DNA from 3 places in the Rhizobium sp. UFLA01-1127 genome. Region 3 is predicted to be linked to each of the others. Evidence: predicted binding sites of a transcription regulator. Region 3 holds the regulator's gene; each other region holds the start of a gene.

What was found. The regulator PhoB, encoded in region 3, activates phosphate uptake and scavenging genes when phosphate is short. The targets are predictions, from matches to a motif close to TGTCATNNANCTGTCAT.
Positions count from the first base shown of each region.
Region 1: the regulator PhoB is predicted to act here: its motif matches at 2,622-2,638, upstream of Q4Q11_RS18330 (alpha-D-ribose 1-methylphosphonate 5-triphosphate diphosphatase).
Region 2: the regulator PhoB is predicted to act here: its motif matches at 3,232-3,248, upstream of Q4Q11_RS19785 (toxic anion resistance protein).

Region 1 covers NZ_JAUQTZ010000071.1:10,228-15,484, forward strand. Annotated here, with positions in the region: gene Q4Q11_RS18320 (molybdopterin-containing oxidoreductase family protein) at 1-1,984, shown strand, start outside; gene Q4Q11_RS18325 (NUDIX domain-containing protein) at 1,981-2,574, shown strand; gene Q4Q11_RS18330 (alpha-D-ribose 1-methylphosphonate 5-triphosphate diphosphatase) at 2,728-3,897, shown strand; gene purN (phosphoribosylglycinamide formyltransferase) at 3,988-4,659, opposite strand; gene purM (phosphoribosylformylglycinamidine cyclo-ligase) at 4,656-5,257, opposite strand, start outside.
Region 2 covers NZ_JAUQTZ010000081.1:5,317-10,573, forward strand. Annotated here, with positions in the region: gene Q4Q11_RS19765 (GNAT family N-acetyltransferase) at 1-927, opposite strand, end outside; gene Q4Q11_RS19770 (glycerophosphodiester phosphodiesterase) at 1,047-1,766, opposite strand; gene Q4Q11_RS19775 (RidA family protein) at 1,766-2,233, opposite strand; gene Q4Q11_RS19780 (cell envelope integrity EipB family protein) at 2,369-3,196, shown strand; gene Q4Q11_RS19785 (toxic anion resistance protein) at 3,414-4,493, shown strand; gene Q4Q11_RS19790 (VWA domain-containing protein) at 4,499-5,257, shown strand, end outside.
Region 3 covers NZ_JAUQTZ010000055.1:1,639-6,895, forward strand. Annotated here, with positions in the region: gene argF (ornithine carbamoyltransferase) at 121-1,038, opposite strand; gene Q4Q11_RS15655 (aspartate aminotransferase family protein) at 1,207-2,406, opposite strand; gene Q4Q11_RS15660 (GcrA family cell cycle regulator) at 2,830-3,357, shown strand; gene phoB (phosphate regulon transcriptional regulator PhoB) at 3,505-4,188, opposite strand; gene phoU (phosphate signaling complex protein PhoU) at 4,220-4,933, opposite strand; gene pstB (phosphate ABC transporter ATP-binding protein PstB) at 4,986-5,257, opposite strand, start outside.

The DNA of each region.
Region 1 (5,257 bases), on a different contig from region 3:
TTCCTACACGTCCGGCGTCATCTGCGCCAAGGTGGCGCGCTATGCCGAGCGGCTCTATCACCCCGATCGGCTGATGAAGCCACTGCGCCGCGCCGGCGCCAAGGGCGAGGGGCGCTGGCAGGAACTTTCCTGGGACGCTGCGCTGGACGAGATCGCCGAAGCCTTTGTAAAGGCGGAAGCGAAGGATGGCAGCGAGGCGATCTGGCCTTATTTCTACGCCGGCACGATGGGCTGGGTGCAGCGCGATTCCATCGAGCGGCTGCGTCACGCCAAGCGCTATTCCGGCTTCTTCTCGTCGATCTGCACCAATCCGGCTTGGACGGGCTTCACCATGGCGACGGGCGTGCTGCGCGGTCCCGATCCCCGCGAGATGGGCCGCACCGATTGCGTCGTCATCTGGGGCACCAATGCGGTGGCGACCCAAGTCAATGTCATGACCCATGCGGTGAAGTCCCGCAAGGAACGCGGCGCCAGGATCGTCGTCGTCGATATCTACGACAACCCGACGATGAAGCAGGCCGATATGGCGCTCATCGTCAAGCCGGGCACCGATGCGGCCCTTGCCTGCGCCGTCATGCACATCGCCTTCCGCGACGGTTATGCCGACCGCGCCTATATGGCAAAATATGCCGACGATCCCGCCGGCCTCGAAGAGCACCTGAAGACGAAGACCCCGGCCTGGGCTTCGGACATCACCGGCCTTTCGGTCGATGAGATCGAAGCCTTCGCAAAGCTCGTCGGAACGACGAAGAAAACCTACTTACGTCTCGGCTATGGCTTTACCCGTCAGCGCAACGGCGCGATCGCCATGCACGCGGCGGCGTCGATTGCCACTGTCCTCGGCTCCTGGCAATATGAGGGCGGCGGCGCCTTTCATTCGAACAGCGATATCTTTCGTATGGACGCGAGCGAACTGACCGGTCGCGCCATGAAGGATAGGGATATCCGAATGATCGACCAGTCGCAGATCGGCCGCGCCTTGACCGGCGATGCCGTGGCGCTGCGCCGTCGCGGCCCGGTCACGGCCATGCTGATCCAGAACACCAATCCGGTGAACATCGCGCCGGAGCAGCGGCTGGTGAAGCGCGGCTTTGCCCGCTCCGACCTCTTTGTCGCCGTACATGAGCAGTTCATGACCGATACGGCCGAGATGGCCGATATCGTCATCCCCGCCACCATGTTCGTTGAGCACGACGACATCTATCGCGCCGGCGGTCAGAACCACATTCTTCTCGGCCCGAAGCTTGTCGAGCCGCCACCGACCGTTCGCAGCAACCTTTTCGTGATCGAAGAATTGGCCAAGCGCCTCGGTGTCGCGGATCGCCCCGGTTTTGGCTTCTCCGCCCGCGAGATGATCGACAGGGTTCTGTCGAGAAGCGGCTTGCCGGATTACGATTACTTCCTCGAGCATAAATGGTTCGACCGTCAGCCTGACTTCGAGGATGCACATTTCATCAAGGGCTTTGCCCATCCCGACGGCAAGTTCCACTTCCGTCCGGATTGGGCCAACCAGCCGGCGCCGAACCGTCCGCCCGCGTCCGTCGGTCTGCTCGGCCCTCATGCCGAACTGCCGGAGTTTCCCGATCAGGTCGATGTCATCGAGGTGGCAGATCCAGAACATCCGTTCCGGCTTGCGACGTCGCCGTCGCGCAACTTCCTGAATTCGAGCTTCTCGGAAACGAAGACATCGCGGCAGAAGGAAGGCCGTCCCGAAGTGATGATCAATCCGGCCGATGCCGAGTGGCTCGATATCGTCAATGGCGAGCTGGTTCGCATCGGCAATGGCCGCGGTGATATCCGCATTCATGCGCGCGTGACGACGGAGGTGAAGCCGGGCGTTCTGATTGCCGAGGGTCTGTGGCCGAATAAGGCCCATGTCGATGGCGAGGGCATCAATGTGCTGACCGGCGCCGATCCGGTCGCGCCCTATGGCGGCGCGGCTGTCCACGACAACAAGGTATGGCTCCGTAAGGATATGGCATGACCAAATTCGAAAAGGCGAAAGCCGAAATCGCCGGTGAAAAGACGCTGGCGGATCAATGGACGCGGCTGAGCAGCTTCGAGCTCGACTACACGGATTCGCAGGGCGAAAAGCACCGCCTGGAGCGCGAGGTCTATCACCGCACGCCGGCCGCCTGCATTCTGCTTTATGATCCCAAGCGGGAAACGGTGGTGCTTGTTCGGCAGTTCCGCCTGCCGGCCCAATTGATCGGCGAGCCGGCCTGGATGATCGAGGTGCCTGCCGGACTGCTCGATGGCGACCACCCGGACGCAGCCATTCGCCGCGAAGCCATGGAAGAAACCGGTTTTCGAGTCCGTGATGTCCGCTTCCTCTTCAAGGCGCTGACCTCGCCGGGCTCGATCACCGAGATCATCCACTTCTTTGCCGCCGTCATCGATACATCGGACCGCGTCGCCAATGGCGGTGGGCTTGCCGAGGAGCACGAGGATATCGAGGTTCTGGAGGTGCGCCTGTCTGAGGCGTTGGCGATGATCGAGAGCGGCGACATCTATGACGCCAAGACGATCATGCTGCTCCAATGGGCTGTGTTGAACGTGGCCAGCCTGAAATAGACAAGGAACGCGGACATTGGTGTTATATACGCCTTTGTCCGCTCTGCCTTCATCACATTGTCACGAATCGAGCTTACCGGGGCGTGCTGGCTGGAAACATTCGAATGTTTCCGAGCCTCCTTCGATCATGGACGCTGTTTCAGGAGAAAGCCGATGTGGCTCAGCAATTTCACGCTCGTTCTTCCCAGTGAAGTCGTTGAAAAGGGCTCGGTGCACATCGAAGGTGGCATGATTGCCGAAATCCGCCCGGAACCGGTCGAGCAGCCGACCTTCGACGGCGGCGGCCGTTTGCTGATGCCAGGGTTCGTCGATCTGCACTGCGACATGGTGGAGCGCGAGATCGCGCCGCGGCCGAATGCGATGATGCCGATCGATTTCGGCATTCATGAACTGGACAAGAAACTGGCGGCCGCCGGCGTCACGACGGCCTTTGCGGCACTCTCCTTTGCGACCGAAAGCGTCTATGGCCACGTCCGCTCGCTCGAAACCACCTCGGCAGTTATCCGCGGCATCGGCAGCTTGCGCGATGAACTCCTGATCGACCATCGCGTCCATGCCCGCTACGAAATCACCAATCTCGGCGCGGCTCCGACCTTGGAGCGGCTCCTGGAGGAGGGGTCCGTCGATATGGTTTCGCTCACCGATCACACGCCGGGACAGGGTCAGTATAACGACATCGAAAGCTATATCCGCAGCATGTCGGAGCGCCGGTCCATGTCGCGCGAAGCGGCCGAAGAGGTTGTGGCAAAACGCATCGCGCAGCGGCAGGATCCGGAGATCGGACGCAAACTGCATGACGTGGTCGGGCTTGCGCTGAAGCACAAGCTGTCGCTGGCATCGCATGACGACGATAGTGCCGAGAAGGTGGCAGCGATGCACGATCTCGGAGTGACGATCAGCGAGTTTCCTGTGACGGGACCGGCTGCCGAAGAAGCCTGCCGCCGTGGTCTCTGGACCTTGATGGGTGCGCCGAATGCGCTGCGCGGTCAGTCGATGTCCGGCAATCTCAGCGCCCTGGATGCTGCCCGCGCCGGTCTGCTCGGCATCATCGCGGCCGATTATCACCCGGCTGCCTTCGTGCCGGCGATCTTCAAGATCGCCGACGTTGTCACTGGTAGTCTGCCGGCGGCCGTTGCGACGGCAACCTCCAACGCTGCCCGTTCAGCAGGGTTGACGGATCGCGGTGAGATCGCTGTCGGCCAGCTTGCCGATCTGGTCGCCGTCGAACCTGGCTCGGTTCACCGAATCCGCGCAACCTTCCGCGGTGGCCGCATCGTCTATAGCGACGGGACGCTACATCCGCTGATGTCAATGGCTGCCTGAGGAGAGGCAATTGTGAAGGAGGCATCTGGCATCCCCCTCATCCGCCCGAAGGGCGGATGAGGGGGTCTTTTTGATGTCAGAATTCCCTATTTAACCCGCATCCCCAAGCAGTGACAAAATCTGCCGTCCATCAACGACAGGTGTCTTGCCAAGGCTCACGGCCTTGCCGCCTTCCATCCGGATACTACCTTCCGCCAGCAGCCGCAGCGATTGCGGATAGATCTGATGCTCGACCGTAAGCACGCGGGCGGCAAGGCTGTCGGCGGTGTCGCCTGTCAGCACTGGCACGGCAGCCTGGCCGACGGCCGGGCCTTCATCCATGCCTTCGGTGACGAAATGCACGGTGCAGCCTGCGATGCGCATGCCGGCGTCGATGGCTCGCTGATGCGTGTGCAGGCCAGGGAAAAGCGGCAGCAGCGACGGATGTATATTGATGATCCGGCCTTCGTAAGCCTGGATGAAGCGGGCGGAGAGCAGGCGCATATAGCCGGCAAGACAGATGATGTCGGGGGAGAGGGCTTCCAGCTGCGAAAGGATCGCCTCTTCATGAGCTTCCTTGCTCGCAAACTCCTTGCGCACGAAAGCGAATGTCGCGATGCCCTCCACGGCAGCCTTGGCGAGACCGCCAGCATCCGCCTTGTCGGAGATGACGCCAACGATCTCTGCCGGATAGTCGGCTGCTTTCGTGGCTTTCAGAAGGGCCAGCATGTTGGAACCGCCGCCCGAGATGAAGACGACGACGCGTTTGCGCGGCGCGGTCATAGAGCGAGCGTGCCCTTGTAGACGGTTCCCGGCGCGCCTTCTGCGCGGGCAATCATGCGACCGAGCGTAACGACTGCTTCGCCCTCGGCCTCAAGCGCTGCCTTCACGGCCGCGACGTTTTCCTGAGCGACGACGACGATCATGCCGATGCCGCAGTTGAAGGTGCGCAGCATTTCCTTGGCCTCGACGCCGCCAGTCTTGGCAAGCCAGGAAAAGACCGGCGGCATCTTGACGGCGGCCAGATCAATTTCGGCGGCAAGATGCTTCGGCAGCACGCGCGGAATATTCTCCGGAAAGCCGCCGCCGGTGATGTGGGCAAGGGCCTTCAGGGCATGGGTTTCGCGGATGGCCTTGAGCAGCGGCTTCACATAGATGCGCGTCGGCGTCAGCAGAGCTTCGCCAAGCGCCTTGCCTTCGGCGAATGGAGCCGGCGCATCCCAGCCGAGGCCGGAAAGCTCGACGATCTTGCGTACCAGCGAGAAGCCGTTGGAATGAACGCCGGAGGAGGCAAGGCCGAGAATGATGTCGCCTTCGGCAATGTCGCCAGACGGCAGCAGCTGGCCGCGTTCGGCGGCGCCGACGGCAAAGCCCGCCAGGT
Region 2 (5,257 bases), on a different contig from region 3:
ATGCAGGAAGGGATGATCCTCGATGCAGCCCCAATGCCGGCCGTAAAGCGTCTCGCTGCCGATGAAATTGATGGCGCCGGCGATATAACGCCCCTCGCGCTTGGCCATGACGAGCAAAATATCCTCCGGCATGCGCTCGCCGATCAGCGAATAGAATTTTCGGGTGAGGTAGGGACGGCCCCATTTGCGGCTGCCGGTATCCATATAGAAGGCGAAGAACTGGTCCCAGATGTTTTCGGTGAGATCGCTGCCGGTCAGCCAGTCGATGGTGATTCCATGCTCGACTGCCGCGCGCCGTTCCTTTTTCAGCGCCTTGCGCTTGCGCGATGCAAGCGTTTCGAGGAAGGCATCATGATCGGCATAACCCGCGTTGATGAAGTGAAATTGCTGGTCCGTGCGGTGCAGGTAGCCGTCGCCGTCGAAAACCGAGGCCTCATCTTCCGGGAGAAAGGTGATATGCGCCGAGGAAACGCCAAGCTGCCGGGTGACTTCCTTCAGGCTTTCGGCAAGCGCCGGCTGCAGCACGCTCCGGTCCTGTCCTTCGGCAACGAGCAGCCGCGGCCCGGTAGCGGGCGTGAAGGGAATGGAGCATTGCAGCTTGGGATAATAACGGCCGCCGGCCCGCTCGAAGGCATCGGCCCAGCCATGGTCGAAGACATATTCGCCCTGGCTGTGGCTCTTCAGATAGCCGGCAACGGCGCCGATCAGTTCGCCATTGTCGGCTTCCAGCAGCAGATGATTGCCGAGCCAGCCCGTCTTGTCGGTCGCGGAGCCGGACTCCTCGAGCGACGATAGGAAGGCATGCGAGACAAAGGGATTGTAGGGCAGCAAGCTGCCGGCCCTGGAGGCTCCGGCGAGCTTCGACCAGCTTCCCGGAGCGATATTCTTGAAGGATCGTTCGACTCGAATGGATAATTCGTCTGTCATCAAACTCTTGGCGCTGAGAAGGAGGGGCAGGGCTTTGCCGCTGCGCCTCCATCGTGAGGATAAGTGTTAGGCGCAGCAGAATTTAGTGTTGCCAAGCCTCTCCTTCAATCGATGCCGATCTAGGAGGCCTGGCGCGGGTCAAAACCTTCGAAGGTCATCTGGTCTGCATTGGCAAATGTATGTTTACGGGCCGCTTCGTCGCGCACGGTCCACGTAATGACCGGAATACCGCGCTGGCGCTGCGCCGTGATGAAGGGGTTCGGCAGGTGGCCAAAGAAGTATGATATGAAGTCTAGCCCAAGATGCATGGCTTCGTCATGCTGAAAAAACGTCTCGGGCTTGTTTCCCTCGGCTGTCAGTCCCACAGGGTAGGGCGCATCCAGCGCCTTGAGGTCCTTGAGCAACCAGTGGTCGAAGCTCATCAGCGCCACATGCCCTTCGTATCCTTCGAGCACTTCGAGCACGGATTCGGCAAAACCCTCGTCGTCGCCTTCGCGTCCCTTGAGCTCGAGCACGAGCGGCACCTTGCCGCCGCAAAGCTGCAGCAGCTGCTTCAACGTCGGGATCTTGTCCTTGGTGCCGCCGATCGAAAGCAGCCCCAGCTCGGCCGAGGTGCGCGCGCGCACTTCGCCGGGCAGATTGCAGACGCGCTGCAGGTCGTCGTCATGGAAGACGACCGGAACGCCGTCCGAGGCGTAGTGCAGGTCGCATTCGATAGCAAACCCCGCCTCGATGGCGCGGCTGAAGGCCGAGAGCGTGTTCTCCCAGACGTCCCTGTTCATGTCATGATAGCCGCGATGGGCGACGGGGCGCTCGGTCAGCCAGGCAAGCTTGCTCATCAGGCGATTTCCAGAATGGCATCGATTTCGACGGCGGCATTGAGAGGCAGGGCTGCCATGCCTACGGCGGCGCGGGCATGCTTGCCGGCCTCGCCCAATACATTCGCGAGAAGATTGGAAGCGCCGTTGATTACAAGATGCTGTTCGACGAAATCGGGCGTCGAGGCGACGAAGCCGTTCAGCTTGATCAGGCGCTTGATGCGGCCGAGATCGCCGCCAAGCGCAGCCTTTGCCTGGGCGAGAAGGTTGATGGCGCAAAGTTCGGCCGCCCGCTGGCCGCCGGCGACGTCGACATCCTTGCCGAGATGCCCCGTCACGCCGATCTTGCCGTTTTCCATCGGCAGCTGGCCGGACAGATAGAGAAGGTTGCCGCTGACGACATAGGGAACATAGTTGGCGGCCGGTGCTGCGGCCTGCGGCAGAACGATGCCGAGTTCCTTCAGGCGGCCCTCGATAGCGTCGGACATTTTCATCTCCCGTTTTGTTGTAAAAACTTCAAAAATCCGGCATCAAGACTAAATTCCGTCACTTGGGATCGGCAGCCTCGTTTCAGCCGAAAGCGTTCTTATAGTATCGCGTGCGAGTCCAACAGGAGATAATGAATGTTCCGCTCGAGTCTTGCTGCCACTTTTGTTTCGGGACTGAGCATTCTGTCACTAGGGACTTCGGCAGCCTATGCGGCTGGTCCGAGCGGGCTGGTCGCGCATCGCGCCGTCTACGATCTCGAGCTGAAGGATGCTTCCGATCGCTCCGGCATTTCCGGCATGGTCGGCCGTATGGTCTATGAGTTCGAAGGCTCGGATTGCAGCGGCTTCACCACCAATTTCCGTTTCGTGACGAAAATAGATACAGGCGATTCCACCCGCGTCAGCGACCAGCAGACGACGACCTTCGAGGATCTGGGTAAGCGCCTGTTCCGCTTCGAGACCAAGTCCTATACCGACAACCAGCTCGACAAGGATGTGCGCGGTGCCGCAAGCGACGACCAGAAGGGCATCAAGGTCGACCTGACTCAGCCGCACAGCAAGCAGGTCGAGCTCATCCAGAGCCGCTTCCCGACCGAGCACATGCTCGACATCATCCACAACGCCAAACTCGGCAAGAATTTCTTCGAGGCCCAGGTCTTCGACGGCTCAGACGATGGCGACAAGCCGCTCATCGCAACCACCGTCGTCGGCAAGGAGCAGCCGCCGACCGTGGACGATCCCGATGCCGACAAGGCCGGCGCCTTTGCCAAGGCGCCATTTTGGCCGGTGACGGTCGCCTATTTCAACGAGAAATCCAGCGGCGATGCGACGCCGGTCTATCGCATGTCCTTCAAACTCTACGAGAACGGCATTACCCGCGATCTGACGATGGACTACGGCGACTTCGTGCTGACCGGTAAACTCACCAAGCTCGAGGTTCTCGATGCGAAAGCGTGCAAATAGCCCACCGTCAAGCTGAGTTCGAAACATAAAATCATCGTCATAAAACTGTGATCCAAGTTTCACTATGGTGTGAAACCATTGGTAGGCATGGGCGAGTCTCTTTTGTTGCCCGTGCCGATCTGGAATTGTAGTGGGGCGCGCTGGGGAGTAATCGTCTTGGGGGCGATTGAAAATTTTTGCGGTCGGCTCCGTGTTTATGCACAGGAAAGCGCGACCTATGAGCAATATCGATATCTCCACCGGTTCCAATAATACGTTGCAGGTCGTTACCTCCGATCCGGCGGAAATTGCCCGTATCGGCGATACCATCGACCTCACCGACCGTGCCGGGATTTCTGTCTATGGCGACCGCGCCCAGCAATCCGTTTCCGATTATTCAGACCGCATTCTGCGCGAGGTGCGCAACCGGGATCTCGGCGAAGTCGGCAAGCTGCTGACCGATATCATCGTCAAATCGAAGAAGCTCGATCCGGCATCGCTGAAGGACGAAGGCTTCCTGTCGCGGATGTTTTCCTCGTTCCGGGCAAAGCTGGAACGCTTTAAGGAGCAGTTCGAGGATGTGGCCGGCCAGATCGATCGTATCGGGCTCGAGCTTGATCGGCACAAGGACATTCTGCGCCGGGACATCGCCCTTCTGGATGACCTGCACGAGGAGACGAAGCAATCCATTGTGCAGCTCGACGCCTATGTGCAGGCAGGCAAGGATTTCGCCGAGCGTTTTCGCGCCACGGAACTCCCGCGGCTCAAGAGTGCTGCCGATGCTGCTTCTGCCCATCCCGGCGGCGGCATGCTGGAGGCGCAGGTCTATCAGGACAGCCTTCAGGCCCTCGATCGTCTGGAAAAGCGGGTTTTCTACCTGCAGCAGGCACGCCAGCTCGGCGTCCAGCAATTGCCGCAGATCCGCATCGTCCAGGCCGGCGATGAAACCCTGATCGAGAACCTGCAGGCGACATCTGCGCTGACCGTGCCTGCATGGAAGCAGAAAATGGTGATCCTGCTCGGCCTGACCCAGCAGAAATCCGCGCTCGAATTGCAGAAGACCGTCACCGACGCCACCAACGACATGATCCGTCAGGCATCGAAAATGATGAAGGATCAGGCGATTGCCATAGAACAGCAATCGCAGCGCGGCATCGTCGATATCGACACGCTTGCTGCCGCCAATCGCGACCTCATCGATACAATCAGCGGTGTCCTGAAGGTGCAGGAAGAGGGCCGCGCTAAGCGGGCCGAGGCCGAACAGTGCATGCAGAAAATGACCGTTGAGCTCAAGAAGGCAATGATCGAGGTGCGTTGAAGACCATGGCGATCCGTATTTTTGTGACCGCGCTGACATTGGCGGGCCTGCTTGCGCTGAGCAGCTGCAATGTCGGCGGGCAAGGCCCGAAGTTCTCGATCATTTCCGGTTCGGAAAATACCGTCCTGCAGCCGATCGTCGAGGAGTTCTGCAAGGAGAAGAAGGCGAGCTGCAGCTTCGCGTATGAAGGCACGCTGGATATCGGCCTGGCGCTCCAGAGCGAGCAGGGCGTCGAGCAGGATGCCGTCTGGCCGGCGTCAGGTGTCTGGGTCGACATGTTCGATGCCAAGCGCCGCGTGAAGTCGCTGACATCGGTCGCGCAGATGCCTGTCATTCTCGGCGTGCGCAAGTCCAAGGCCCAGGCGCTCGGCTGGGTCGGCAAGCCGGTCTATATGAAGGATATATTGGCGGCGGTGAAGAGCGGCTCGCTGAAGTTTCTCATGACATCGGCCACGCAATCCAATTCTGGCGCCAGCGCCTATCTCGCCATGCTGTCGAGCGCGCTCGGCAACAAACCCGTCATCGAGCCAGGCGATCTTGACAAGCCGGATGTCCAGAATGCCGTCCGCTCGCTGCTTGCCGGTGTCGAGCGCTCGTCGGGATCGTCGGGCTGGCTAGCCGATCTCTACACGGAGTCGGCTGGAAAGGGCGTGCTCTACGACGCCATGTGGAATTACGAAGCTATCCTGAAGGAGACCAACGACAAGCTCACCGGAATGGGCAAGGAGCCGCTTTACGCGATCTATCCCGCCGATGGCGTCGTC
Region 3 (5,257 bases):
GTTTTCGGGCGACATCATGCTCAATTTCTTTGATTCTAGAGCGGATTCAGATTTTAGGTCGAACAGACCTAAAATCATCCGGCTCTGGTGCCCGCGCCCTTGAGGCGCGGCTTCATATTCTCAGATCGCGCCCAGGCACCAAGCAAGAATCGACTTTTGCGCATGAAGGCGGTTTTCCGCCTCATCGAAGACAACGGATTGCGGACCGTCGATCACCTCGTCCGTCACCTCCTCCCCGCGATGGGCGGGCAGGCAATGCATGAACAAAGCGTCTTTGCCGGCCTGTGCCATCAAAGCCTTGTTGACCTGATAGGGCTGGAAGACGTTGTGACCGCGAGCCCGGTGCTCCTGATTCATGGAAACCCAGGTATCGGTTACTACGCAATCGGCGCCGGCGACCGCGCGGTCTGCGTCATGCGAGAGCATGATTTCGGCGCCCTCGTTGCGAGCCCAGTTCAGATAGTGATCCTTCGGCTCGGAACCAAGGGGTACCGCCATATTCATGCGATAGCCGAAGCGCGCCGCGCCTTCGATCAGCGAATGCAGCACATTGTTGCCGTCACCTGTCCAGGCGAGCGTCTTGCCCTTGATCGGGCCGCGATGCTCTTCGAACGTCATGATATCGGCCATGATCTGGCAGGGATGCGTGTCGTCGGTCAGCGCATTGATGACCGGAACGGTCGCGTGCTCGGCCAGTTCCAGCAGGCGCGAATGATCGGTCGTGCGGATCATGATCGCATCGACATAGCGCGACAGCACCTTTGCCGTATCGCCGATCGTCTCGGCGCGGCCAAGCTGCATTTCGGTGCCGGAGAGGAACAGCGTCTCGCCGCCGAGCTGCCGCATGCCGACGTCGAAGGAGACGCGGGTTCGAGTGGACGGCTTCTCGAAGATCATCGCCAGCATCTTGCCGGCGAGCGGCTTGTCGGCCGTGCCGGCCTTCTGTGCGCTCTTTCGCACGATCGCGTCATCGATGATGTGACGCAGATCGGCAGCCGGAACGGCAGAGAGGTCGAGAAAGTGTTTCGGAGAAGCCATGTCCTTACCTGTGCTCCAGAAAAAACAATAACGCCCGCGTGGGGCACGCATAAGCCCTTAAATCGGCATCGATTTTAGGAAAGCTTATGCGATTCCTAAATGTTACTGCGTCCTTTGCGCGTCGCCCGACGCGCGGCGCAGTAATCGCCCCATCTACGGGCGTTGAGTTCAAGCCGATTTCTTGGCGCGGGCAGAGCGCGCGCGCTCCGCGGCACGTTCCAGGCGGGCAAGACCTTCGCGCGCTTCTTCAGCGGTCACCACCAGCGGCGGCAGCAGGCGGATGACATTGTCGCCGGCCGGAACGCCAAGCAGATGCTCGGCGCGGATCGCCTGCAGTAGGTCCGCCTGCGGAATGGCCGCCTTGACGCCGAGCATCAGCCCTTCGCCGCGAACGTCTTCGATGATATCTGGAAAACGATCCTTGAGCGAGGCGAGCCCCTGGCGGAAAACCAGCGCGACATCGCGCACATGCTGCAGGAAGCCTTCGGCAAGCACGATGTCGAGAACGGCATTGCCGACCGCCATGGCGAGCGGATTGCCGCCATAGGTCGACCCATGCGTGCCCGCCTTCATGCCCGAAGCGGCTTCCGCCGTCGCAAGGCAGGCGCCGAGCGGGAAACCGCCGCCGATACCCTTGGCAACGGCCATGATGTCAGGCTCGATACCGGCCCATTCATAAGCAAAGAGCTTGCCCGTACGGCCGACGCCGCATTGCACTTCATCGAGGATCAACAGCAGGCCGTGCTCGTCGCAGATCTGGCGCAGTCCGCGCAGGAATTCGTTGGTGGCCGGGCGGATGCCGCCCTCGCCCTGTACTGGCTCGATCAGGATCGCGGCCGTCGCCTCGGTGATCGCGGCACGCACGGCATCGAGATCGCCGAACTGCACCTGATCGAAGCCCGGCGCCTTCGGGCCGAAGCCCTCGATGTACTTTTCCTGACCGCCGGCGGCGATCGTCGCGATGGTGCGGCCGTGGAAGGCGCCCTCGAAGGTGATGATGTGGAACTTTTCGGGATGCCCCTTGGCGAATTGATAGCGCCGCGCCGTCTTGATGGCGCATTCCAGTGCCTCGGCACCGGAGTTGGTGAAAAATACCTTGTCGGCGAAGGTCGCCTCCGTCAGCCGCTTCGACAGCTTCTCCTGACCGGGCACTTCGTAGAGGTTGGACAGATGCCAGACCTTATCGGCCTGTGCCTTCAGCTCCGCGACGAGATGGGGATGCGCATGGCCGAGAGAATTGACGGCAACGCCGGCTGCGAAATCGAGGTAGCGTTCGCCATTTTCGGTAACCAGCCAGACGCCCTCGCCTCGCTCAAACCGCAGCGGAGCGCGCAGATAGGTGTCATAAAGCGGCGTGGTCTCGGCCATGGCCATATCTCCTGATCACAACTTTAAGGACCGATCGCTTCCATTTGATGAAACAGGCCCGAAAAAATCAAAAATGCCGCCTTGCGGCGGCTCGGGCACTATTGATGTTTTGCACCGCGATGTCAACAAAACTGGCGTTTAGCAGGTGCGAGAAAGCGCTTGCGGGCAAAAGAGATGGGTTCGGCGGCGGCTATTGCAGAAATGCCACGCCGGGACAGCAAGTTGGGGAAAACCTCGAAATCGATTCCTCAAGATTCCCGCGACTCTTGTCACGGAGTCAGCCTCACACTAGGTTAAAAAGCAATTGCTAGACTGCATGCGGCGGAACTAGTCACCACAATTTTAGAGCGTTTCGCGCCTCGTTTCCATGCGAGGCAATGGTGAGGGATTCTGCCATCGGAAACGCGACAGCGGAGACAGGGCATGAATTGGACAGACGAACGCGTCGAGAAGCTGAAAAAGCTATGGTCCGAAGGGTTGAGCGCCAGCCAGATCGCTGCGCAGCTTGGCGGAGTGAGCCGTAATGCCGTTATCGGCAAGGTACACCGCCTCAACCTTCCCGGCCGAGCGAAGGCAGGCGGCACGACAACCGCGGCGCGCACGCCGAAGCGCAGCGCCACAGCTCCTCGCGCCACGAGCTACGGATCGCGCGTTGCCACCCGCACCGTAATCACCCGCCAGCAGGGTGCAACCATGCTGAAGGAAGAGATCGAGGTTGATTCCGTCAACGAAATCCAATATCGCCCGGCTGCAAACGTCGTCGTTCCGATCTCCCGCCGGCTTGGCTTGACGGAGCTGACGGAACGCACCTGCAAGTGGCCAGTCGGCGATCCGCTGAAGGACGATTTCCACTTCTGCGGCAATGACAGCCCGGATTCGTCGCCTTACTGCACCTATCACCAGCGCATGGCATACCAGCCGGTGCATGATCGCCGCCGAAACAACGGTTAAGCGTCACATTGTGCAGCAGATTTAAAGCGCTACAGCGACCTTTGCGCGCCACATATGGTGCGCGGCGCTGCAAATGAGAAACGGGCCACTCGAGGCCCGTTTTTCTATTTCCGCCGCTATGTAGTGATGCCCGAGCGGCCTTGCCGCTCAGGCTTCCATGGAATAGCCCGCGCCGCGAACGGTGCGGATGACATCCTGCATATTGGAGAAATTGAGCGCCTTGCGCAGGCGGCCGACATGAACGTCGACAGTGCGTTCGTCGACGTAGATATCGTGGCCCCAGACACCGTCGAGCAACTGTGAGCGCGAGAAGACGCGGCCCGGCGAGGACATCAGGAATTCCAGCAGGCGGAATTCCGTCGGCCCCAGCCGCACTTCGCGGCTCTTGCGGTGGACACGGTGAGTTTCGCGGTCCAGCTCGATATCGCCGCAACGCAACACCGTGGAGAGAACCTCCGGGCGGGCACGGCGCAGCATCGCCTTGACGCGAGCCATCAGCTCCGGCGTCGAGAACGGCTTGACGACGTAGTCGTCCGCGCCGGTGGAAAGGCCACGCACGCGCTCGCTTTCCTCGCCGCGGGCGGTCAGCATGATGATCGGCAGGCGCTCGGTCTCCGGCCGCATGCGCAGCCGGCGGCAGAGCTCGATACCGGACACGCCGGGGAGCATCCAGTCGAGGATCAGGAGATCGGGGATGCGCTCCTGGAGACGCAGCTCGGCCTCATCGCCTCTGAGGATCGTATCTACCTCGAAGCCTTCAGCCTCGAGATTGTAGCGCAGCAGAACGCTGAGCGCTTCCTCGTCTTCTACAACAGCAACTCTCGGAACCATGCGCCTATGGTCTCCTTTCTTCGCTTCCAAATTATTCCGTCACCGCGCCGACGGTGTTGGCGGTATCATCCTTCGGGCGCTCGCCTTCCGGCTGAGCACCAGTCGCCATGTAATAGATCGTCTCGGCGATGTTGGTGGCATGGTCGCCGATGCGCTCGATGTTCTTGGCGCAGAAGAGAAGATGCGTGCAGGTGGTGATGTTGCGCGGATCTTCCATCATGTAGGTCAGCATCTCGCGGAAGAGCGAGGTATACATGGCGTCGATTTCCTCGTCGCGTTCGCGGATCGACACGGCCTTGTCCGGCGAGCGGGTGGCGTAAACGTCCAGAACTTCCTTGAGCTGGCTCAATGCCAGTTCGGAGAGATGCTCGATGCCGCGGGCAAGACGGCGGGGGACGCCGGTGCCCTGTACGGCAATGACGCGCTTTGCAGTGTTCTTGCCGAGATCGCCGACGCGCTCCAGATCGGAGGCGATGCGGATCGAGCCCATGATTTCGCGAAGGTCGGCGGCCATCGGCTGACGGCGGGCGATCGTGACGATCGCCTTGTCGCCGACTTCGCGCTCGGCATGGTCGAGAACCACATCGTCGGAGATGACCTTCTGGGCCAGGGCCGCGTCGCTGTTGACCAGGGCGCGTACGCTGTCGCTGACCATCTGCTCGGCCAGGCCGCCCATTTCCGCAATGCGGCGCGTCAGGAACTTCAGGTCTTCGTCGTAGGCTGAGAGAATGTGAGTGGAGACCATTTTTTCTATCCTCAAAGTGAACTGTGTGAAAGGAGCCGCGCGCCTGACATCATCAACCAAAACGGCCCATGATGTAATCCTGCGTGCGGAAATCGTCGGGATTGGTGAACATCTTATCGGTGTCGTTCTCCTCGACCAGATGGCCGAGGTGGAACATTGCGGTGCGTTGCGAGACGCGGGCTGCCTGCTGCATGGAGTGCGTCACGATGACGATGGTGAAATTCTCCCGCAGCTCGTGAATGAGATCCTCGACCTTGGCGGTCGCGATCGGATCGAGCGCCGAGCACGGCTCGTCCATCAGGATGACCTCCGGGCTGACCGCGA